3 regions of the Companilactobacillus allii genome follow, and region 2 is predicted to be linked to each of the others. Evidence: predicted binding sites of a transcription regulator. Region 2 holds the regulator's gene; each other region holds the start of a gene.
The links. The regulator HrcA, encoded in region 2, represses chaperone genes, less so after heat shock. The targets are predictions, from matches to a motif close to TTAGCACTCNNNNNNNNNGAGTGCTAA.
Positions count from the first base shown of each region.

Region 1 (8,450 bases), 760 kb from region 2:
TCGAAGACTTTTTCCATTTCATCAAAAATAATATTGTCACTATCGAGGCCTGAATCCTGTGCCAAATAGCCGATATTAGTATTTTTTTTCAGCGCAATATTCCCACTGTTATAATTTTCTTGGTCAGAAATTATTTTGAGTAGGGTAGATTTACCTACACCATTTCGACCAACTAGGCCTATTCTACTGTTATCTTGAATCTCGAAGCTAACATTAGAAAAAAGTTTTTTTGTTCCAAAATTCTTAGTTATGCTCTGGGCTTGTAATAAAATCACGGTATAAACTCCTTTATATATTCACAATTTTATCATTAATTAGAAATTTCTGCCTTTTATGTCGTAAGATGTTGCGTTTTCATCCATTTTTATTTACTATAATAGTTAGTGAAACGATGAACACATGGTGGGATAATATGACAAAAACAACAGTACCAAACGCAACGATAAAACGTTTACCAATATATTATCGATACTTTCAGTTCTTAAAGGACGAAGGTACCAAGAAAATATCCTCAGGCGAATTGTCTGAAGGAGTAAAAATTGACAGTGCAACTATAAGACGTGACTTCTCATATCTTGGTGCACTTGGCAAGAGAGGATACGGCTACGATGTTAATAATTTGGTAGCTTTCTTTAAGAAACTTTTGAATCAAGACAAGAGAACAAACGTTGCCTTGGTCGGAGTTGGTAATTTAGGGAATGCCTTGTTGAATTATAACTTCTCGAGAACTAATAATGTTCGAATTGCCGCAGCATTTGACATTGATGAATCAATCGTTGGAACTGTTAAGAGCGGTGTTCCTGTTTATCATGTTAATGAACTAAAGGAACAACTCAATGTTCAACAGATCGATGTCTGTATTTTGACAGTATCTTCTAATGCTGCCCAAACAACAGCAGATTTGCTAGCTGATGCTGGTGTTAAAGGAATCTTGAATTTCACGCCGGTTATTATCAATGTGCCTAATTCAATTCGTGTACATTACGTTGATTTGGCTAATGAATTACAAACATTGATATTTTTCTTAGATCGTGACAAGTCATTAGAACAAGAGAACGAAGATAAAGAATAATTTTTTGGGAGGATATTTGCATGAGTGAACCATTATTTTTGAAACCTGTTTTTCATAATAAAATTTGGGGTGGTAGAAAGCTTGAAACAAAGTTTGGCTACAAGATACCTGATGGTGATATTGGTGAATGTTGGGCTATTTCTGGACATCCACATGGTAGATCCCTCGTAGAGAACGGTGAGTTCTCTGGTGAGTTCGTTGATGATCTATGGAATAACCATAGTGAATTATTTGGTAATCCAAAAGGTAAGGTCTTTCCTTTGCTTACAAAGATCTTGGATGCTGAAGCTAGTTTGTCAGTTCAAGTACATCCAGACAATGATTATGCATGGGAACATGAACATGAATTAGGTAAGACAGAATGCTGGTACATCATTGATGCTGAACCAGGTTCATATTTAATTTATGGACATAATGCAAAGAACAAAGAAGAACTAGATACAATGATTGAATCAGGTGATTGGGATCATTTATTAAGAAAAGTACCAGTTAAAACCGGTGATTTCTATTTTGTGCCTAGTGGTACAGTTCATGCCTTGAATAAAGGAATTATGGCACTAGAGACACAACAAAGTAGTGATACAACATATCGTTTGTATGATTATGATCGTGTTGAAAAGAGTACTGGTAAGAAACGTGAACTACACATTAAACAATCTGAAGATACAATTACAGTTCCACACGTTGATCCAAAGCTAGATATCGTAACAAAGACTGAAGGAAAGAATACATTCACTACATTTGTACAGCCTCCAGTTTCACCATATTTTGCTGTATATCGTTGGGAAATCAAAGAGCCAGTTACTTTGAGACATAATATTGGCAAGTACACATTGATCTCTGTTATTAGTGGTGAAGGTAAGATTACTGTTGATGGCAAAGATTATGATTTGAATAAAGGTGTGCATTTGATCGTACCTGCAACAGTTGATTCATGGACATTAGATGGTGATTTGAACATTATTGCTTCTGAATCAGGCGAAGAATAGAGAAAACATCTCACAATGTGGGGTGCTTTTTTTTGTCTAAAATCAACTTTGCGGTAAAATATTTAACATGCAAATTAAAATAAAAAATACAAACCTAAACTACAAGATTTATGGATCCGGCAAGCCAATTTATTTCTTCCACGGGATGAGTCTGGATTCTACTAGTCTTGAAGTAGTATACGAACCACTGTTTAAAAACAAAAATTATCAAAGAATATATTTGGACTTACCTGGATTAGGAGATTCACAGGATGTTCATGAAGTTAATTCTTCTGATGACGTTTTGGAATTAGTAATAGAATTTATTAAGCAAATATCGGGTGAGAAAAAGGTAGCGATTATTGGTCACTCTTATGGTGGATATATTTGTCTTGGACTCTTAGCAAAAATTCCAGACCAAATTAAAGCCGCATTTATTACTTGTCCGGTGATTCATGCAAACAAAGCAGATAGGAAAGTGTCCGTTCATAAAAACATCTTTTTAGAAGATGTCAAAATTGGCAAGAACGCTGATAAATATCAGGATTTTGTTAAAGGGAATGTTGTGATCAACCAAGATGCTTGGGAGACTTATCAAGCAACTGTCATACCAGGTTTGGCAAAATATAATCGACCATTTTGGGATAAGATTAAAAGTGAAAAGAAATATCAGTTTTCATTTGAAGATGAATTACCGCTTACATTATCTGGCTTACAGTCTAAAACTACGATTTTGTTAGGTAAAAATGATTACATAGTCGGTTATCAAGAACAACTGCGGCTATTGAACTCACACAACAATATTCAAGAATTGATTTTAAATGATGCTGGGCATAATTTATTAACGGATATTTCTGAAGATTTAAATTTTTATTTTAATAAATTTCTGAAAATATATTAATATTTCTCTAATATGATTAAATTTAAGAAAAAAACTGCTATAATAATAACCAGGTTTTAAGGGGGCATTAAAGTGCAAAAGCAAAAATTTTTTCGGCTTAGTTTAGGATGGCAAATTATTATTGGATTAGTTCTAGGTATCATTTTGGGACAGGTCTTTTATCATAATAAAGGTGCCATTACAGTCATGCAAAATATCGGTACAATGTTCATTTCATTGATTCAAATGATCGTTTTGCCAATCGTTATATCTTGTTTGACAGTGGGTATTGCCAATATGGGTGATATTCGAAAACTTGGTCGTATTGGTTTAAAGACTCTAGTTTATTTTGAGGTCATGACCACATTAGCTATTATTATTGGTATTATTGTTGCCAACGTCACACATCCAGGTACTTATATCAATATCAATGATCTTAAAGGTTCAAGTATTTCACAATATACTGCTTCTGCATCAAGTGCCAAACATTCAGGAATTTGGTCCATTCTGATGGGAATCATCCCTACGAATATTTTTGCCGCAATGGGCAAAGGAGATATGTTACCAATTATCTTCTTCTCAGTTCTATTTGGATTAGGTACAGCATCACTTGGAGAACAAGGTAAGATCATAACTGATCTATTGAACGCAGTTGCCAATGTTATGTTCAAAGTTACCAACTGGGTTATGCGTACAGCTCCCATTGGTGTCTGTGCATTGATTGGTGTTACTGTCGCTGAAATGGGCTTTGATTCGTTAAAACCATTGGCGTTGTTTATTATTATTGCATATGCAACTATGGCATTTTTTGTTTTTGTTGTTATGTATTTTGTTGGAAAACTATTTCACGTTGATTTTTATGAATTATTTAGAATTATCGAAAATGAATTCGTATTAGCATTCACCACGGCAAGTTCAGAAGCCGCATTACCAAAGATGATCGATAAAATGCAGAAATATGGAGCAAGTAGAGGAATTGTCTCGTTTGTTATTCCAACCGGATATACCTTTAATCTTGATGGATCAGCCATTTATCAATCACTAGCAGCACTATTTTTGGCACAGGCATATCACATTAATCTGTCACTTGGCCAACAGATAACACTTGTTGTTGTTTTAATGTTAACTTCAAAAGGTATGGCAGGTGTCCCAGGTGCTTCATTTGTTGTTTTATTAGCAACGGTTTCAACAATTGGTGTACCAATGCAAGGATTGACCTTCATTGCCGGTATCGACAGATTAGTTGATATGGGACGTACAGCAGTCAATGTTGTCGGTAATTCGCTTGCTACAATCATTATTGCTAAGAGTGAAGATGAATTTGATGATGAAAAAAGGAAGAAGTACGTCGCTGAATATAAACGAGGTATGTAGGAATCAGAGCGTGATAAAACACGTTCAGTTTTCGTGTATAAGCATGAAAAAACGGTATTTACGTAAGTAAATATCGCTTTTTTTATGCTTATATGTAGAAAATTGTGTTTTGGCACGCGTTTCCACTGCAATTTTGAGTAGAAAAAAGTTATGTCACAATTCCTTATTTGCGATTAAACGGAGGAAATTGTGCTTTTTAACGCGTTTTAACTGCAAGTTTGACTATAAACAAAATCACACTACATAAAACTGATCATAACTACCAAAGTATTCATAACTAAGTGACTACCAGCACTAACGTATATATTCTTTGACTTGTAATAAATAAAGGAAAACCATAAACCCATGGCAACGTAAATCAAAAACCTAGTGTCTTGGTGCATGAAGGCAAAGAACAAAGCTGAAATTGCGGCTGCCCAATAAATATTTGTGGGTTTAATTAAATTTGAGAAAAATACACGTCTGAAAATAATTTCTTCCATGATTGGTGCACAAATCAAAACATACAAGAAATAATATGGATAGGCTCGTACCAAAGCTAATAATTGCATTGTATTGGCTGAGTCAGTACTTGCATGGAAAATATGTTGATCAATTAAACCTAAGCCTAATTGGATAACTAAAGCTCCGATTGTTCCAACGATTATCCACTGAAGTTTATTATTGAAAGTTGTGGATTCTTCTAATTCATTGGGAGTACTTTTTTGAGTTAAGTAGATCATGACAACTGTTGCTACAACAGCGGCTATTGTGATTACTAAGAAGTAAGCGGACCCAGTGACTTTTGCCATTGATAAAATTGAGCCGACAAATAGCAAAGCGATGTATGTTAATAATGTTAAAAATTGATTTGTTGAATATTTCATAATTTCTCCTATTTTCATAAAGGTAAATACTTGCATGTTCACAATAAAATGTTAATATAAAACATGTGATTAGCACGAAGTAACTTAGAGTGCTAAATTAAAAATAAATATTAATCATCGGAGGCATTCAAATTGTTAAAACCACTTGGAGACAGAGTTATTGTAACAGTCGATAAAGAAGAAGAGAAGACAGTAGGCGGCATTGTTCTTGCTAACAACGCTAAAGAAAAGCCACAAACAGCAGAGGTTGTTGCTGTAGGTGAAGGCTCAATAACAGAAGATGGAAAGACATTACCAATGCACATTAAGGTTGGCGACAAGGTTCTTTTCGATAAGTATGCTGGCTCAAATGTAAAGTTTGATGACACTGATTATTTAATCTTACACGAAAAAGATATCATGGCAATCGTTGAAAAATAATTAATTAAAATTATTAAATTAATAAAAATTATTGGAGTGTGAAAGTATGGCAAAAGAAATTAAATTCTCAGAAGATGCTCGTTCAAAAATGTTAGATGGTGTCAATAAGTTGGCTGACACAGTTAAGACAACTATCGGACCTAAGGGTAGAAATGTTGTTCTTGAAAAGAGTTATGGTTCACCTGAGATCACAAATGATGGTGTTACTATTGCTAAGAGTATTGAATTAGAAGATCATTTTGAGAACATGGGTGCAAAGCTTGTTTCCGAAGTTGCTTCAAAGACAAATGATATCGCCGGTGATGGTACTACTACAGCCACAGTTTTGGCTCAAGCTATCATCAAAGAAGGTATGAAAAACGTTACTGCAGGTGCTAACCCTGTTGGTATTAGAACTGGTATCGAAAAGGCAACTAAAGCTGCTGTTGATGAACTACACAAGATTTCACACAAAGTAGCTGGAAAGTCAGATATTGCTCAAGTTGCTTCAGTTTCATCAGCTAGTGAAGAAACTGGTAAGTTGATTGCTGACGCTATGGAAAAAGTCGGTAACGATGGTGTTATTACAATTGAAGAATCAAAGGGTATTGATACAACACTTGATGTTGTTGAAGGTATGCAATTTGATCGTGGATATATTTCACAATACATGGTTACAGATAACGACAAGATGGAAGCTGATTTAGATAATCCTTACATCTTGATCACTGATAAGAAGATTTCAAGTATTCAAGATATCTTGCCATTGTTACAACAAATCGTTCAACAAGGTAAGGCATTGTTGATCATCGCTGATGATATTGATGGTGAAGCACTACCAACACTAGTCTTGAATAAGATTCGTGGTACATTCAATGTTGTTGCCGTTAAGGCACCTGGCTTTGGTGATCGTCGTAAGGAACAATTGGAAGATATTGCTACTTTAACAGGCGCACAAGTTATCACTTCTGATCTTGGTCTTGAACTAAAAGACACAACTATGGATCAATTAGGTACAGCCGGTAAAGTTACAGTTACAAAAGACAATACAACAATCGTTGAAGGTGCTGGAGACAAGGGTGCTATCAGCGAACGTGTTGAAACAATCAAGAAGCAAATTGCTGAAACAACTTCAGACTTTGACCGTGAGAAGTTACAAGAACGTTTAGCTAAGCTTGCTGGTGGTGTTGCTGTTGTTAAAGTCGGTGCTGCTACTGAAACAGAATTGAAAGAACGCAAATATAGAATTGAAGATGCACTGAACGCTACACGTGCCGCCGTTGAAGAAGGCTACGTTGCAGGTGGTGGTACAGCATTCTTGAATATTATAGATGCAGTTAAGGCTGTTAAGAGTGAAGGCGACATTCAAACAGGTATTAACATCGTTGTTAGAGCGCTTGAAGAACCAGTACGTCAAATTGCTGAAAATGCTGGTATGGAAGGTTCAGTTATAGTTGAACATATGAAGGGTCAAAAACCAGAAGTTGGTTACAATGCTGCAACTGACAAATGGGAAAACATGGTTGACGCCGGAATTATTGATCCAACTAAAGTATCACGTTCAGCATTACAAAATGCCGCTAGTGTTGCTGCATTGTTATTAACAACAGAAGCTGTTGTTGCTGACAAACCAGATGATACACCAGCAGCTCCAGCCGCAGGTGCTAATCCAGCTGCCGGTATGGGCGGAATGATGTAGAGAGTGAAAAGAACCCGCTAGATTTTGAGCATTGCCTAGGATAATTGAAGTAGTGCAAAGCACTAGTTCAATTATACGTAGCGAGCGCAGGAATCTGGTTCATGTAACTTGTTTCAAAAAGAGAGTGGAATGAACCCGCTAGATTTTGAGCATCGCCTAGGATAATTGAAGTAGTGCAAAGCACTAGTTCGATTATACGTAGCGAGCGCAGGAATCTGGTTCATGTAACTCGTTTCAAAAAGAGAGTGAAAAGAACCCGCTAGATTTTGAGCATCGCCTAGGATAATTGAAGTAGTGCAAAGCACTAGTTCGATTATACGTAGCGAGCGCAGGAATCTGGTTCTTGCAACTCGTTTCAAAAAATAAATGAACCGATAGATCCAAAAATATTTAAATCTTAAACAAACTACTAAAAAAGTTACTTAGACAATAACTTAAAAACAAAACAAAACTAACCATTCCTATGCCAACGTAGGAATGGTTAGTTTTTTTGTGCTACAATTTTTAAAAAATAGAGGGAATGAAATGGATCAATTATTTACAATTGGACAACTTTCCAAAATATATGATATTAAAATACCAACACTGCGTTATTACGATGAGGTCGGTATTTTAAAGCCCGCCAAAGTGGATTCCAAAACACATTATCGTTATTATTCCACAGCTGAATTTGAACGATTGAATGTCATCAAGTATTTGCGTGCCCTTGATGTGCCTATTAGTGATATTAAGAACTTTTTTGATGCTCGTGATATTTCTACATTGGAAGATATGTTAAAAAGGCAACAGACACAAGTTAATCAACAAATTAAAACTCTTCAAGCTATCAATGGGAGAATATCTTCTCGTTTAAAACAAGTCAATGATGCTGAGAATTCAATTTTGGGTAAGATTGAATATTTAAATTTGCCAGAGACTCCTATTGTTTATTTGCGTAGGGACTACAACCTAAATGAAGATATTGAATTACCGTTGACCGCTTTGCGTAGAGAGTATGGATTGAATGAGGCGATATTTTTGGGGAAAATTGCTTTGTCATTGAGTAAACAAAACATTTTGGATGAAAAATTCGATGAGTACAGCGGAATCCTTTTAATGCTTGAAAATGGTGATCAGAGAAGAAATAGTTCCACATTACAAAAGGGGTCATACTTAAGAGTTAGATTCCATGGGACGCATCAGGATGCTTCAG
Region 1 covers NZ_CP019323.1:44,981-53,430, reverse strand. The annotation lists gene BTM29_RS00260 (ABC-F family ATP-binding cassette domain-containing protein) at 1-275, opposite strand, end outside; gene BTM29_RS00255 (redox-sensing transcriptional repressor Rex) at 413-1,072, shown strand; gene manA (mannose-6-phosphate isomerase, class I) at 1,093-2,061, shown strand; gene BTM29_RS00245 (alpha/beta fold hydrolase) at 2,129-2,941, shown strand; gene BTM29_RS00240 (cation:dicarboxylate symporter family transporter) at 3,014-4,294, shown strand; gene BTM29_RS00235 (CPBP family intramembrane glutamic endopeptidase) at 4,534-5,160, opposite strand; gene groES (co-chaperone GroES) at 5,293-5,580, shown strand; gene groL (chaperonin GroEL) at 5,627-7,258, shown strand; gene BTM29_RS00220 (MerR family transcriptional regulator) at 7,784-8,450, shown strand, end outside.
Region 1: a site for HrcA is predicted at 5,230-5,256, ahead of groES (co-chaperone GroES). Genes of this name have one in related genera too.

Region 2 (8,450 bases):
AGATCTTTAGCAGAAACATTAACGATACCATTCTTATCAATATCAAACTTAACTTCAATCTGAGGTACACCACGTGGTGCAGCTGGAATATCTGTTAATTGGAAACGACCTAATGTCTTATTATCAGCAGCCATTGGACGTTCACCTTGTAGAACATGGATATCAACAGCATTTTGATTATCAGCAGCAGTTGAGAATGTTTGTGATTTACTTGTTGGAATTGTTGTATTTCTGTCAATCAACTTAGTAAATACTCCACCCATTGTTTCAATACCTAATGAAAGTGGTGTGACATCTAGTAAAACAACATCCTTAACATCACCAGAGATAACACCACCTTGAATAGCAGCACCCAAAGCAACAGCTTCGTCAGGGTTGATTGAGTGATCAGGTGTCTTACCAGTCCATTTTTCAACAGCAGTTTGAACTGCTGGTGTACGTGTTGAACCACCATTTAAAATAACCTTATCAAGGTCACCGATTGATAATCCAGCATCTTTAAGAGCGTTGTCAACTGGAGCTTTTGTTCTTTCAACTAAATCAGCTGTTAATTCATCAAATTTAGCACGTGTCAATGTTTCTTCCAAGTGAAGTGGGCCATTAGCACCAGATGAAATAAATGGAAGACTGATTGATGTTTGTGCAACACCTGATAAATCTTTCTTAGCCTTTTCAGCTGCATCCTTTAATCTTTGTAGAGCCATCTTATCTTGTGATAAGTCGACACCATTTTTATTCTTGAATTGTTCAACTAGCCAGTCGATAACCTTTTGATCAAAGTCATCACCACCAAGATGTGTATCACCATTTGTTGAAAGTACTTCAAAGACGCCATCACCTAATTCAAGGATAGAAACATCAAATGTACCACCACCAAGGTCATAAACAAGAATCTTCTCGTCACCTTTATCATTATCAAGACCATAAGCAAGTGCTGAAGCAGTTGGTTCGTTAACAATACGTTGAACATTTAAACCAGCAATTTTACCAGCATCTTTAGTTGCTTGTCTTTGTGAATCATCAAAGTATGCAGGAACTGTAATAACAGCATCTGTAACTGGTTCACCAAGATAATCTTCTGAGAACTTCTTAATGTGTTGCAAAATCATAGCAGAAATTTCTTGTGGTGTATATGACTTACCTGCAACACTTACCTTATAACCTGCTTCACCCATGTGTCTCTTAATTGATGAAACTGTATCAGGATTTGTAATTGCTTGTCTCTTAGCAACTTCACCAACTTGAATTTCACCATCTTTAAAAGCAACTACTGAAGGTGTTGTTCTTGCGCCTTCTGGGTTAGCAATAATTTTTGGTGAGCCACCTTCAAGAACGGCAACAGCTGAGTTTGTTGTACCTAAATCAATACCAATAACTTTTGACATAAATATAAACCTCTTTTGAATTTTTAATATTTATTAACTTTATTTAATAAGTTGATCTATTGAGCAACTATGACCATTGCTGGACGTAGCACTCTATCTTCTAACTTATAACCTTTTTGTAAAACTTGAACGACAGTATCTTTTTCATGATCCTTATCAGCTGCCACAGTTTGTACTGCTTGACTGTCATTAGGATCAAATTTACTACCGACATTGTCAATGATACTTACATGATTATCGACCAAAGCTTTGATCATATGTTGCTGTACCATTTCAATTCCCTTTTTCAATTGTTTACCAGCATCATCACTGACTTCAACATCCAAAGCACGTTCTAAGTTATCGATCACTGGAAGAATTTCAGTAGCCAGCTTTTGACCATCATACTTAAGTATTCCTGAAACTTCTTTTTTATGACGATTGTTCATATTTTGAATTTCAGCTTGGCTTCTTAAAAATTTGTCTTCTAGTTCTGAATTTTTAGCCTCAAGATCCGTAATTTTTTTATCCTTAGGATCTATTTTAGTTACTTTTTCAGTTTCTTTTTTGGCATCTACTTTTGATGTCTCTTTAGTTTGTTTGCTAGAAGATTTTACATCTTCTTGTTTTTCTTTATCTGCCATTACTTCCTCCTAAATATCAAGAATCATCATACCGTGAATAATAGTCAATCAATCGTTTTGCCAATTCTTGTCTAAATTCACCTAATAAACCAATTAATTGTGAATAATGCATCGTTGTAGGTCCCAGTAGAGCAATCACCCCTTTACCATGATGTCCAACATCATAATTAGCAGTGATTATACTGTAATTCTTCAATGCATCAGATCCTAATTCACTACCCAATCGAACCCTAATCCCATCATCGGAATCATTTGGATCTAATAGTTTCTTCAAATCTGTACTCTGATTAATAATTGAAAATAACGATTGCACATCTGACAAATCTTCATTATTGGCATAGTTTAATAAATTCAATTGGCCATCAACAAAATACTTCTCAGATCCAGCTTTTTTAAATAATTGATCGATCATATCAATCAATCCATCATTAGAATACATATACTGCGATAAAATAGCTGGAATATCATTATGAAGCAATTGAATAACTACTGGTAATGGTTGTCCAACTAATTTATCATTTACGACCCTAATTATTTTTTCAATTAATTCTGTATCAAGATTTTCATCAATTGTATAAATGTTACTCTCAACATTATTATCACTAGTAACAATAATCGCCATGATCTGACGAGAATTTAAAGGCACTATTCTGAATCCCGTTAACAAAATCCGACTGCTTTCAGGTCCTAATGTAATAGCAGTATAACTTGTTAAATGCGATAAAATCTTAGCCGATTGTTCGATAATATCATCAATTTGATGATATGTCTGACCAAAATCTTCGTCGATTCTTTTTGCGATATCCTGCGGTACGGTAGTGGGTTGTACCAAATTATCGAGATAGTAACGATATCCCATTGCGGAAGGAATACGTCCAGAGGAAAGATGAGTTTTCTCTAGATAACCAATTTCTTCAAGCATAGCCATTTCATTTCTTATAGTCGCTGAACTAACGTGAAATGACAATGCATTCATCAATGTTTTTGAACCAACCGGCTGGCCGGTATCTGTGAAAATGCGCACGACTTCTCTCAAGATTGCATCTTGACGTTCCGATAACATTATACCGTCCTCCTTTTAGCACTATTCATATAGGAGTGCTAACAATGTAAAATATAACAATCTATACCTATAGTGTCAAGTGTGGACGCTCATAAATTTCAAAAAATTAGCAAAAATAAAAGAGAGTGCTAATTCTCCACTCTCAAATTATATTTGAACTCAATTAGAGTTGAATTCTTCAAAGTAGTGAATTGAGTCTTCCTTGTCTTTATTCAATTGCTTAATCAAGCCATCAGCACCATCAAACTTAATCTCACCTCTAAGATAATGAAGCCACTCAACTCGAACGTTTTGTTCATAGATATCCGAGTCAAAGTTGAAAATATTGGTTTCAATGGTAACACCAGTATCTTCCTTGAAGGTAACATTATAGCCAACAGAGGTCATTGATGGATACCATTTGCCATTTATCTCAATACGCGTTACATAAACACCGATAGAAGGCTTTAATTGTTCGGGTGATGTAACTACATTGGCTGTAGGATAACCTAGTGTACGGCCCCTTTTAAGGCCATGTACAACTTGTCCTTGGTTTTGGTAATTATAACCAAGTAACTCATTTGCATAATCAATTTTATCTGACAAAATCAACCTTTTAATTATACTGGATCCAATCTTTGCACCATTGATCATTTGTTCAGGAACAGTTATGACTTTGAATCTATCTTTAGCAAATTTAGGCAATTCATGCATATTAGCTATGTCTTTTTTACCATATGTATAATCAAACCCAGCTACTACATACTTAGCATGCATACAAACCATATAGTCGTCCACGAACTCTTGAGGTTTCAAGCTGGCAAAATCTAAGGTAAATTCAACAAAATATAAAGTATCCACTCCCATCTTATCAACCAATTCGGCTTTACGACTCACGGTAGAAATATATTTATAATTTTCTTCATGTTGATATATTTCACGTGGTGATCTATCAAAAGTTAGTAAAACCGACTTCAATCCCTTTTCATGTGCCAATTCAACTCCACGTTGTATCACCTTTTGATGTCCAAGATGAACACCATCAAAAAATCCCATAATCAAAACAGTATCGGATTCAGGTATTTGATTATTCTTCAGTGGATGTTTAACATTCACTATTTTCATCTGTTCATCCCCTAATCATTGTTAAGAAGCATCGTATCAGGAATCCATAATTGACGTTCTTCGTTATATTTATAAATTGCCTTAGTCACATGGTTTCTTGTCACCCTTAAATCTTTATCATAATCATAATTATCCAAATCTAAAAATCCACCATGAAGGACACGTACTTCCCACTCTTCATCGCTCAATTCATGTGCTTGCATATAGGATAATACTTCATCAGTACTTCTTAAAAAGGAGTGGTCGTCTTCGTCCATCATTTTTCTTATTTCATCAAGCTTAAATGTTTCTTCGATATTAAAATCAGCACTTTTGGTTCTTGTTAATTGTGACATAAATGAAGGTACACCAAGAAATTCACCATATTCAACGGCTAAAGTTCTTACATATGTACCTTTTGAACATGTAACGTGGAATTTTACTTTTTGAATACCAAGTTCAGTATCAAATTCTGGTTCTCCGACAATATTGAAATCATAAATATGTATTTGACGTTTGGGACGTTCAACTTCAATACCAGCACGGGCATATTCGTATAGCTTTTTACCATTGACTCTAACTGCTGAATACATTGGCGGAATTTGTACTAATTCGCCAATCATCTTCTCAAATACTTCATGTAATTCTTCATCAGAAAAAGGTTTAGTAAGCTTTACTTCTTTAACTATATCCCCTTCACGATCTTCTGTCGTGGTCGATTTCCCTAATGTGATCTCGCCAACATATTCTTTAGATGAACCCGTCAGTCTGTTTACAAGTTTAGTTGACTGACCAACACAAATTGGCAATACACCATCTACCAATGGATCTAGCGTTCCTGTATGTCCAATTTTTTTTGTATGCAAAATTTTACGTAACTTATATACATAATCAGAACTTGTCATTCCGATCTCTTTATTTAGAGGAATTACTCCGTTCATTTCTATCTCCAAATTCAATTAGTTTGTAAATCATATCAAGAACTATTCTACTAGTTATTTAAATAATTTAACAATTATTTTTTAAATTATTATAGAAAAAGAGCCCAACAATTTTACTTGCTGGACTCTTTTTAAAATTAAAGTATCTTTTATCTTGTTGCTTCATCCTTATGCATTTTAGCAATTAGACGATCAATTTTTTCACCATACTGAATTGATTTATCTTGTTTAAATTCCAATTCTGGAATTTTATATAAGGTTAGACGTGGAGCTAATTCTTTTCGAATTAATCCCTTAGCTTTATCTAAACCAGCTTGAGTCTTTTCAACATCACTAGCCTTTTCGGATAGAATGCTGTAATAAATTGTAGCTGATTGTAAATCGCCTGTCATTTCAATTCCGGTTACAGTTACACCTTGTACACGAGGATCTCGAATACGTTTTAACAAAATATCATTTACTTCTTTTTGAATCTCTTGCTCTACACGACCGATTCGATGTTTTACCATTTTATCATCTCCTATTTGACTGGAACTTCTTCCATCACATAGGTTTCAACTTCGTCGCCAATCTTGATATCATTATAGTTTTCGATTGTTATACCACATTCGAATCCTGATTTAACCTCTTTGACGTCGTCTTTGAAACGTTTAAGTGAAGCAAGTTTACCTTCATAGACAACAATACTATCTCTAATTAGACGAATACCGCTGTCACGAGTAATACTACCACTGTTTACGATACATCCAGCAATTGTACCGATCTTAGAAACATTATATGTTTCACGAACAGTCAAATTACCTGTGATCTTCTCTTCATAAACTGGTTCTAGCATACCCTTCATAGCTGCTTCGATTTCATCAATAGCCTTATAGATAACTCTATGTAGGCGAATATCAACGTTTTCTTCCTTAGCTTGAACACGAGCTTGAGCTGTTGGACGAACATTAAATCCGATTATGATGGCATTACTTGCAGCAGCAAGGTTAACATCACTTTCAGTAATTGCACCTACAGCAGAATGAATGATGTTTACACGAACACCCTCAACTTCAATCTTCTTCAAGCTTCCTGCAATGGCTTCAGCAGAACCTTGAACATCGGCTTTAATAATAACGTCGACAGTCTTAAGTTCTCCTTCTTTCATTGTTTCAAACAAGTTATCCAATGTAACTGGGTTAGTCTTTTGACGTTCAATTTGAAGAGCACGACTTGCACGTTCTTCACCAGCTGCACGAGCAGTTTTCTCATCATCAAAGACAACGAATTTATCAGCTGATTCAGGAACATCATTCAAACCAGTAACTTCAATTGGTTGAGAAGGCATTGCCTTTTTAACTTCTTTACCGTTATAGTTTGTCATAGTTCTAACACGTCCATATGTATTACCAACAACAATTGGATCTCCAACATGAAGTGTACCTTGTTGTACCAATAATGATGCAACTGGTCCACGACCCTTATCAAGTTTAGCTTCGATAACAGTACCGACAGCCTTTTGGTCTGGATTAGCTTTCAATTCCATAACGTCAGCTTGTAAAAGAATCATTTCAAGTAATTGATCAATGTTTGTTCCGACCTTAGCAGAAATATTAACAAAGATAGTATCCCCACCATAATCTTCAGGAACAAGTCCATATTCCATTAATTGTTCAGTAACATGTTGTGGATTTGCGCCAGCCTTATCAATCTTATTAACTGCAACGATGATTGGATCATTTGCAGCCTTAGCATGATTAATAGCTTCGATTGTCTGTGGCATAACACCATCATCAGCAGCAACAACTAAGATAACAATATCAGTAATATCAGCACCACGAGCACGCATATTTGTAAATGCAGCATGTCCCGGAGTATCAAGGAATGTGATCAATTGATCATTTAATCTTACTTGATAAGCACCAATATGTTGAGTAATACCACCAGCTTCACCGGCTGTAACGTGAGTATGTCTCAAGTGATCCAATAGAGTTGTCTTACCATGGTCAACGTGACCCATAATTGTAACAACTGGAGGACGAGATACTAGATTTTCTTTATTTGTTGTTTCAGCATCGAAATATTGATCGATATCAGCGATATCTTCTTCAACTTTCTCTTCTGACTCAATACCGTAATCAGTAGCTAAAAGTTCAATTGCATCTTTATCTAATGATTGGTTTTGATTGATCATAATACCAAGCATAAATAACTTCTTAACAATTTCAGCTGGTTCACGGTGAATCAATTTACCAATATCTTGAGCATTCATACCAACACTATATACAAGTGTCTTTGGTAATGGACGATCTTTTCTTTGTGGCATTGGCTTTCTTGGTTCAGTTCTTTGACGTTGTTGTCTCTTTCTTTCTTTCTTCTTCTTACGACTTCCGAAAGGATTAGCTAGATTTTGTCTGTGTCCAAAGTCACGATTGTTATTAGTTGGCTTTGTTTTCTTATATTCTGGCTTTGGAACTTCAACGCTTGCTGGAGAAACATTATTCTTTACAGTTTCCTTAGCAGTACTTTGGGCTGCTGGTCTTCTGTTTGTGTTGCTTGAATTGTTTCTGTTATTAGAATTATTATTATGATTATTGTTACTAGTATTATGATTGTTATTATTGAAACGATTACCACTACTATTGTTACTGTTAGTAGTAGGACGGGAACTATTGTTACGATTTACACTAGAACGGTTATTGTTACGGTTGTCTTCTGAACGATTACCGCTATTTGTATTATGGTTATTACGATTGTTTCTAGGACGGGAAGGCGTACGACTAGCCTCTTGAATATTTGTCTTAAATTGCTCTAGATATTTGTTACCAGCACTTTGTCTAGGTCTTGGGGCTTGTGATGTTTGTGGACGATCACGTCTAACACTGCCATTGTTACGACGATCACGATTTTGGGAAGTATTGTTTCGATTGTCACTACGAACGTTGCTATTACGATTTCCGTTTGGACGATTATTCCCATTATAATTATTACCAGGACGGTTGTTACTACTGTTATTAGTATTATTTCCTCTATAATTACTGTTTGTCGTATTTGTAGTGGAATTGTTACTACGGTTTGTAGTAGTTGAATTAGAACTATTAGTACGATTTACTGAATTAGTAGTATTGGAATTATTACTATGATTTACAGTAGAGTTACTATTACGATTACCATTGTGATTATTATTTCCACGGTAGTTACTGTTACCACTTCCGTTACTATTACTGTTATTACTACGAGTATGGTTATTGTGATCAAAGTGTCCCTTATTCTTGTTAGGGTCTCTTCTTACAGCAGTAATCTTAATCTTAGTCTTATGATCACCGGCTTGTTGATGACTTTCACCTGAATTTTGCTTTGGTGAATTATCACTTGT
Region 2 covers NZ_CP019323.1:1,786,595-1,795,044, reverse strand. The annotation lists gene dnaK (molecular chaperone DnaK) at 1-1,385, opposite strand, end outside; gene grpE (nucleotide exchange factor GrpE) at 1,442-2,008, opposite strand; gene hrcA (heat-inducible transcriptional repressor HrcA) at 2,025-3,071, opposite strand; gene ribF (riboflavin biosynthesis protein RibF) at 3,231-4,175, opposite strand; gene truB (tRNA pseudouridine(55) synthase TruB) at 4,187-5,095, opposite strand; gene rbfA (30S ribosome-binding factor RbfA) at 5,245-5,604, opposite strand; gene infB (translation initiation factor IF-2) at 5,616-8,450, opposite strand, start outside.

Region 3 (8,450 bases), 420 kb from region 2:
ACCGTGGGGATGAAAATAGATAATGAAGAATTACGTAATTTGATCTATGATTATAAAGGGTGAATTTATCACTCTTTTTTACTGTATAAGGAAGTCTTTTATGAATATAGGACAAATTACGAATCAAATCATTCTAATGTTTTGTTTAATGCTGGTAGGTGTGTTGATAAATAAGTGCAAATTTATGCACGCTCAAACATCTAATGACTTAACTAATATCTTGTTGTACGTTGTTTCACCATGCTTGATCATCAATGCCTTCGAGCAGAAATATTCAGCTAGCAGGATCAAGCAGTTTGTTTTGGTCGCTATTGGCATTGTGATTTTTTATATTATTGCTATTATTATTTCAAAATTAGTTTTTGGACGGTTGAAGAATAAGAATCTCAGTCGAATAACTCAATATGGTAGTGTCTATTCAAATGCTGGATTTATGGGGATACCCTTGATCAGTGCCTTGTTTGGAACAAGTGGGGTATTTTTTGCCGTAGTGTCGTTGGCTGGATTCAATATCTTTAGTTGGACACATGGTGTGTCTTTGTTTAGAGATTCTGATGAGAGAATTGATGCTAAACAAATAATACTTAATCCTAATATTATTGCGATCGTTGTCGGTTTATTAATGTTTATCTTTTCATTACGATTGCCGGGAACTATTAATACAGTCGTCAAAAATGTCGGTTCGATCAATACACCATTATCAATGATCGTCATTGGTAATAGCTTAGCCAATATTAAGATCAGTAAGGATATGATCGATAAGAATATTGGCAAGGCATTGATATTGAGGAATCTGATTTTCCCAATCATTATGATATTTTTACTTAAGTATTTGGGCATAACAGGGATCGCTTATTACACGACTATAATCATGGCGGCATGTCCGGTAGCAGGCATCGTAGTTTTGTTTACTTTGCAAGCAAAAGGGGATGCTGGTCCGGCAATATCTTTGATGAGTATTTCGACCGTAATCAGCTTGGTAACTATACCTTTGATGTTTGCTCTGGGTGGTATTTTATAAAAAAAAGAGGCCTCACTTTTGTGTGAAGTCTCTTTTTGTGTGCACTATAGGTTCAAATATTTACTTTCAATATAATAGCCATCTTCTAATTCTGCCCAAACACTGCTGTTATCTAGTTGGATTAAGCGTTTAACGAATACCTTTTGTCCTCCAAAATATCGCTTGTTATCCATATTGCCATAAGGAGTTTCCCAAGCTGTTACATTTTGATCGGAATAATAGAGGATTTGAGATGATCGATTGATTGGCATACTATCAATTATTTGGTAAATGTAGCTGATATTTTCTGCATTCACATTGAGTGGGCTACTGATAGACTGTTGTTCTTCAGAATATTGCTTCAAGACAACAGTCGAGATATTCTCGGAACTAGGTATCCAAGTACTTCCACCTAAGTTATACCAAATAGTATTACTGTAAGTTTCCTTCAATGCCTTGTATACACGCCAATTTGAATCATGTGGTAATGGAAGCTTCAAGGCAATTTTACTGCCCGGTTCGTTAAAGACATCAACGTTGTCATTAGTCTTGATAAATAGATTCTTTTTGATGTCGTATTTTACAAATGGAATAGTATTATAGACAAATTCATATTCCTGAACGTGACTTGAAAAATGTCCCTTAGATTTCTTAGGATAATCAACAAGGAAACGTTCGGCCTCTGCTAGTGGTTTGGCTTGATAATCTTTGTTCAATTCACCATAAAGGTATTGAGGATCAGATATCAATTCACCATTAGTATTACGGTGATAAACGACCACTGGAGCTGCCATTTGCTTGAAGTAAATAAGATAGATCCCATCATCATTTGGAATGAAGGTCTGTTGAAAATTCTGGACAGATGATAAGACATATCCTGGAATAGTTTTCCAAGGCATATCCAAATTGTCGTTATAGTGACCCTTTAAACTTACAGGCTTTGCCAAAGGCGAACCAACTGAGTCGATATAGTTAATAGTTATTTCTACATCGTTGCGAGTTATTTTCTTAATTTTAGAAGAAACAAGATTATTATTCATATGTGTGTCCCCATTTTTTGGGGAATAGGTTCTTTTAGTAAATTTCCCCATAATTAAACCCCTTCAATGTACTTTAGATTAGTGTAATTCTATCACGACTAAGTAGGGGAGTTAGTCAAATGTGACCTTATTAGCGATAACTTAAATTAAATATAAAGAAGATTAAAGAAAAATTTAAAAAATAGAAATTGGGCAGAATACAAAAAAACAATATTCACATGAGTAAATATCGTTTTTGGGGTACATATTAAGTAAATCTATTTCTTTTCAGAAACCTCGGCAGTTTCAGGTGCATTGTATTTACCAATGGTGATTTCACCTTTAACGATCTTAGCTTCAAGTTCTTTTTCTTTAGAATTATCCAAGAAGTAATCAGCAACTTTATCTTCGATTTGTTCCTCAATAACTCTTCTCAATGGACGAGCACCCATCTTAGGATTGAAGCCTAGATCAACAAGCTTCTCTTTGGCATCCTTTGTAACGTGAATACTTAAGTTTTGATCAGCAATCATTGAGTTTGTGTCAGCGAGCATCAAATCAACGATCTTCATCAAGTTGGCTTTTGTTAATGAGTTGAACTCAACTATGCCATCAAATCTATTTAGGAATTCAGGTTTGAAGAATTCTGACAAACTGTTAATAACTGAATGTGTCTTACCGTTTGCTTCTGCACCAAATCCAACGTTTGCTTCTTGCAAGCCTTGTCCGGCGTTTGAAGTCATAATAATGATAGTATCCTTGAAACTTACTGTACGGCCTTGAGAGTCAGTTAAACGACCGTCATCAAGAATCTGTAGGAACATATGCATTACATCAGGGTGAGCCTTTTCGATTTCGTCTAGTAGAATCAAACTGTATGGGTTACGACGAACTTGTTCAGTTAATTGACCAGCTTCTTCATAACCTACATACCCTGGAGGTGAACCGATAAGCTTTGACACACTGTGTTTTTCCATGTACTCAGACATATCAAAACGGATCATTGAGTCTTCAGTACCGAATAACTCACGTGCTAATTGCTTAGCAAGCTCAGTTTTACCAACACCAGTAGGTCCTACAAATAGGAAACTACCGATTGGTCTACCAGATTTATTGAAACCAACTCTGTTACGACGGATTGCTTTAGAAACTTGCTTTACAGCATCGTCTTGTCCAATGATATGGCTCTTTAAATCTGAATCCAAGTTCTTCAATTGTGATTGTTCTTTTGATTGGAGTTCACCAACAGGGATGTTGGTCTTTTCTTCAACGATATCTTGAATAGCCTTTTCAGTAACGATGCTCTTGTCAGCAGGTTCGCCATTTGCACTATTTTTCATATCTTGGAACTTAGTTACTTGATCACGGTAGTAAGCGGCTTTTTCGTAATCTTCATTACGTAGGGCAGCTTGCTTTTGTACTTCAGCATCAGATATCTTATTGTCTAGATCAGCCATATCAACGTGATTGATCTGCAAGTTCTTTTTAGAACCAGCCTCATCAATTAAGTCAATTGCCTTATCTGGCAAGAATCTATCTTGAATGTAACGTGCTGATAATTCTGCAGCAGCCTTGATAGCTTCATTAGAGTACTTTACGTGATGATAATCTTCATATTTTGGTTGAAGACCCTTAAGAATTTGAACTGTCTCTTCAACAGTAGGTTCATCAACTTGAACAGGTTGTAGACGACGCTCAAGAGCTGAATCTTTTTCAATAGTTCTATATTCATTCAGAGTTGTTGCACCGACCAATTGTAGGTCGCCACGTGCTAGGGCAGGTTTCAAGACGTTACCAGCATCCATACCACCTTCGGCATTACCAGCTCCAACGATTTCATGAATTTCATCAATGAACAAGATGATTTCCTTGCTCTTTTGTAATTCTTGGATCAATTGTTGCATACGTTGTTCGAATTGACCACGGACACCAGTTCCTTGAACTAGTGAAACGACGTCTAGTCTAACAACACGTTTATTTTGTAACTTCTCTGGGACATCTCCGTCCGCAATTTTTTGAGCAAGACCTTCAACAACAGCTGTTTTACCAACACCAGCCTCACCAATTAGAACGGGGTTGTTCTTTGTTCTTCTATTTAAAATTTCAATGACACGACTAATTTCTTTATCACGACCTATAACAGGGTCGATTTGGCCTTTTTTAGCCAATTCTGTTAAATCAACACCATATTGATCTAATACACCGTTACCACGACTGTGTCTACGATTATTACCGTTTCCACCGCCAGTTTGAGTCTGTGGACCTTGTTGTTCAAAGCCATTGGCGGATTGACCACCATTGTTTAGGGAATTGAACAAGTCTTCAAAACTTGAAAAGCCGTTTGGGTTTTCTACCATATTATTCATACCTTCGTTAGCTTGATTTCTTAATTGTTGATAGCAATTCTGACAGAGATTGATTTCTGTACGTTGACCATTAACACTTGTATATAAATGAATTGTTGCTTCATTTTTTTGACAATTTTGACAGAGCACTTGCACCCCACCTTTCTATCTTATATCGATTACAACGGTAGTATATAACTTAGCACTCGGGTATTGCAAGTGCTAAGTCTTAAAAATATACAGAAATTTTTCATAATTTTTTTCTAATAAATATTAACGCTTGCAAAACACTTGCATGTAAGCGTTGCATGGCTTATTATAACAAGGGTTTATCAAAGGTTTTTTTACAAAACTCTTGTGAAAGAATCTATATAATGGTAAATTAATTAGTGAATATTTGTAGAATGACTACAAGAATCTTAAAAATATGGTGAGGTATTTATTATGGAAAAGAAAGATTTTCACATTATTGCAGAAACAGGAATCCACGCACGTCCAGCTACTATGTTAGTACAAGCTGCTAGCAAGTTTACTTCAGATATCAACATTGAATTCAATGGTAAATCAGTAAACCTTAAATCAATCATGGGTGTTATGTCACTTGGTGTTGGCCAAGGTGCTGACGTTACAATTACTGCCGACGGTGATGACGCTGCTGATTCTATCGCTGCTATTACAGATACAATGACAAAGGAAGGACTTGCTGAATAATGGTTAAAACTATCAAAGGGATTGCAGCTAGTGATGGAATTGCTACTGCAGAAGCATACCTTTTGGTTCAACCAGATCTGTCTTTCGATAAAAAAAGCATTTCTGACACTGAAGCCGAAATTAGCCGTTTAAAAGACGCAATCGCCACATCAGATTCAGAACTTACAAAGATCAGAGATGTTGCTAAAGAGTCTTTAGGTGAAGATGAAGCTCAAGTCTTTGATGCTCATAAGATGATTTTGGCTGATCCAGAATTTACTGGCGCAGTTGAACAAGAAGTTTCAGATAAATCAGTTAATGCTGAACAAGCACTTGATGATGTATCTAAGAACTTTATCGCAATTTTTGAAGGTATGACTGATAATCCATATATGCAAGAACGTGCTGCCGATGTACGCGATGTTACAAAACGTGTAATGGCACATCTTCTTGGAGTTGAATTACCAAACCCTTCATTGATCGATCATGAAGTAATCATTGTTGCTCATGATTTAACACCTAGTGATACTGCTCAATTGAACAAAAAGTATGTTAAAGGATTTGTTACAGATATCGGTGGACGTACTGCTCACTCAGCCATTATGGCTCGTTCATTGGAATTGCCTGCTGTTGTTGGTACTGACTCAATTACAGGAGACGTCAAAGAAGGCCAAACTGTTATCCTTGATGGATTAAACGGTGCAGCTATCGTAGACCCAACTGATGACGATATCAAGAAATATGCTAAGTTAGCTAAAGACTTTGCTGATCAAAAAGCAGAGTGGGAGAAGTTGAAGAATGAAGCCACAGTTACTGCTGATGGCAAGCATTTTGATATTGCTGCTAATATTGGTACTCCTGATGACCTTCAAGGTGTTATTGATAATGGTGCCGAAGGTGTCGGACTTTACCGTACAGAATTCTTGTATATGCAATCTGAGGAACTTCCTACAGAAGATGACCAATTCAATGCATATAAAAAAGTTCTTGAAGGTATGAATGGCAAGGCTGTTGTTGTTCGTACAATGGATATCGGTGGTGACAAGCACTTGTCATATCTACCACTTCCAGAAGAAATGAACCCATTCTTGGGTTACCGTGCTATCCGTATCAGTTTGGATAGACAAGAAATCTTCAGAACACAACTTAGAGCATTGCTTCGTGCATCTGCATTCGGACAATTACGTATCATGTTCCCAATGATCGGTACATTGCAAGAATTCAGAGACGCTAAGAAGATTTTTGAAGAAGAGAAGTCTAAGTTAGTTGCAAAAGGTGTAGAGGTTTCTGACAACATTCAATTAGGAATGATGATGGAAGTTCCAGCCGCAGCTATTTTGGCTGATCAATTTGCTAAGGAAGTTGACTTCTTTAGTATTGGTACAAATGACTTGATTCAATACACAATGGCTGCTGATCGTGGTAATGAACATGTTTCTTACCTATATCAACCATATAACCCTTCAATCTTGAGACTAGTTAAGCACGTTATTGACTCAGCTCATAAAGAAGGCAAGTGGGCAGGTATGTGTGGAGAAGCTGCCGGTGATAACATCATGGTCCCATTACTATTAGGTATGGGTCTAGATGAATACTCAATGAGTGCTACATCAGTACTTCGTGTAAGAAGTTTGATGAAGAAGTTGAGTACAGCTGATCTTAAAGAATTAGCTGAAAAAGCAGTTAGCGAATCAGTTACTAATGAAGATAACGAAAAACTTGTTGAATCATATATCAATAAGTAATAAACCAGAGTGTGAAAATGCACGGGTAATTTCCGAGCATTAACGCAAATAGTTTCGGCATTCACGAAAGTGAATACCGAAACTATTTTTGTTAAGCGGAAGAAATTGTGTGTTTTCACGCGTTTTCGCTATAAAATTGAGTAGAGAATAAATTATGCTTTTTTAATATTTTTAATTGCTAAAAATACATTGTTTAATCCTAATCCAGCAAGAATTGAGATTATTGGTAGGAATTCTATCCGATATCTAGGTTGAACCTCGATAATCAGGTTTATTACTGCAAATGCCATTAACGGAAGTAACAACAGATAGAATTTATCATCAAATTTTGATTTGAATAATGCTAAGGATCCAATCCATGAGAATACTATTAGAACAATTGACCCCATGTAGGCAATGTAATTGATCCAATCCACTGTTTTTGGTGAATGTTTCTTAGCATAGTCAGTAAAGTCAGTTGCTAGAGTTCTTGATGACCATAATGTCTGTGTCTTGTTAATAAACAATTTTAACCAAGCATTATTTTCATTTAGATACGTTATTTCACTTTTTAACTGAGTATTTTCTATTTTTTTCATATGAGAGCGTGATTTACTGGCATCTATGAATTTATTAAGGTCATTAGAATAAGTTCCACCAGATTGATAATTCAAGCCACTTAAGAATTTCCATTGTGGATCGTTATTGGATAATCCATAGTCATTGATACCTGCAGCCTTTATTCCCCAACCAGAAAGACTGAATAGGACAAAGTAAATGGCTAATGTAAGCAAGAAGCTCAATCCAGTCTTATAATCACGATGTTTCATTAAAATGAAAATCAATACGAACACTATGATACCAGCAATGAAAACCGGACCAATAGGACGTATCAAACAAGCCAATGTTAGTGAAACACCAGCTAGAACATAACTCCAGAGTTTATCGTTAAATAGTAGGTAGAATGTTACTAAGTATAGTAAAGAACCTAAGTATTGATTATCAGCTTGACTATTAAGAGCAAACCAGTCGATATCTACCATTAAAAGTAAAACCGATAGACGAGCAATTTTTATATTATTAAAAATTTTGTTGGCTAGTAAATAAGTCATGAGTAAAGTTAGGGCTTGATAAACAACGTTTAAGAATTGAACGACAAAAATATTAAAGCCAAACACTTTGACGATACCTATAATGTAGACCATGAATCCTGATTGATATGCGTATTTAGAAAAATAGTCATTGTCAGTTTCGTAGAGTTTGTATCCATCTAAGAAACCTGGTGCACGAGTCCAGAAGTTCCCGAAGTCACTTATTTGCGCGTTTGGTACGTTTAATATCCACACCAGTGCAGTGATACTAAACGCCAGTAACATGACGATCAGTAGGCCTATATTTATCTTTTTACTGTCAGTTCTGATTCTTACCAGTAAATATCCAACTAATAGAATAATTGCAAAGAATATTATAAGAACAGGTATGTTTCGTGATACGTTTTGAGATAAGAAGTTATGATAGTAAAATGTCAGCATTAGTAGGAATACTAAACTGGTGAATATTGCGACACATATTAGTATTATTTTGCTTAAGATGCTTTGAAATTTATAGATGATTTTTTCCCCTTTGTAATTCCCCAAGTTTGTTTTTTCAGTGGATCAAATGATTCTTCCCT
Region 3 covers NZ_CP019323.1:1,365,625-1,374,074, forward strand. The annotation lists gene hisC (histidinol-phosphate transaminase) at 1-63, shown strand, start outside; gene BTM29_RS06660 (AEC family transporter) at 101-1,021, shown strand; gene BTM29_RS06665 (MucBP domain-containing protein) at 1,066-2,040, opposite strand; gene BTM29_RS06670 (ATP-dependent Clp protease ATP-binding subunit) at 2,298-4,514, opposite strand; gene BTM29_RS06675 (phosphocarrier protein HPr) at 4,809-5,075, shown strand; gene ptsP (phosphoenolpyruvate--protein phosphotransferase) at 5,075-6,799, shown strand; gene BTM29_RS06685 (ArnT family glycosyltransferase) at 6,952-8,310, opposite strand.
Region 3: a site for HrcA is predicted at 4,564-4,590, ahead of BTM29_RS06670 (ATP-dependent Clp protease ATP-binding subunit). Genes of this name have one in related genera too.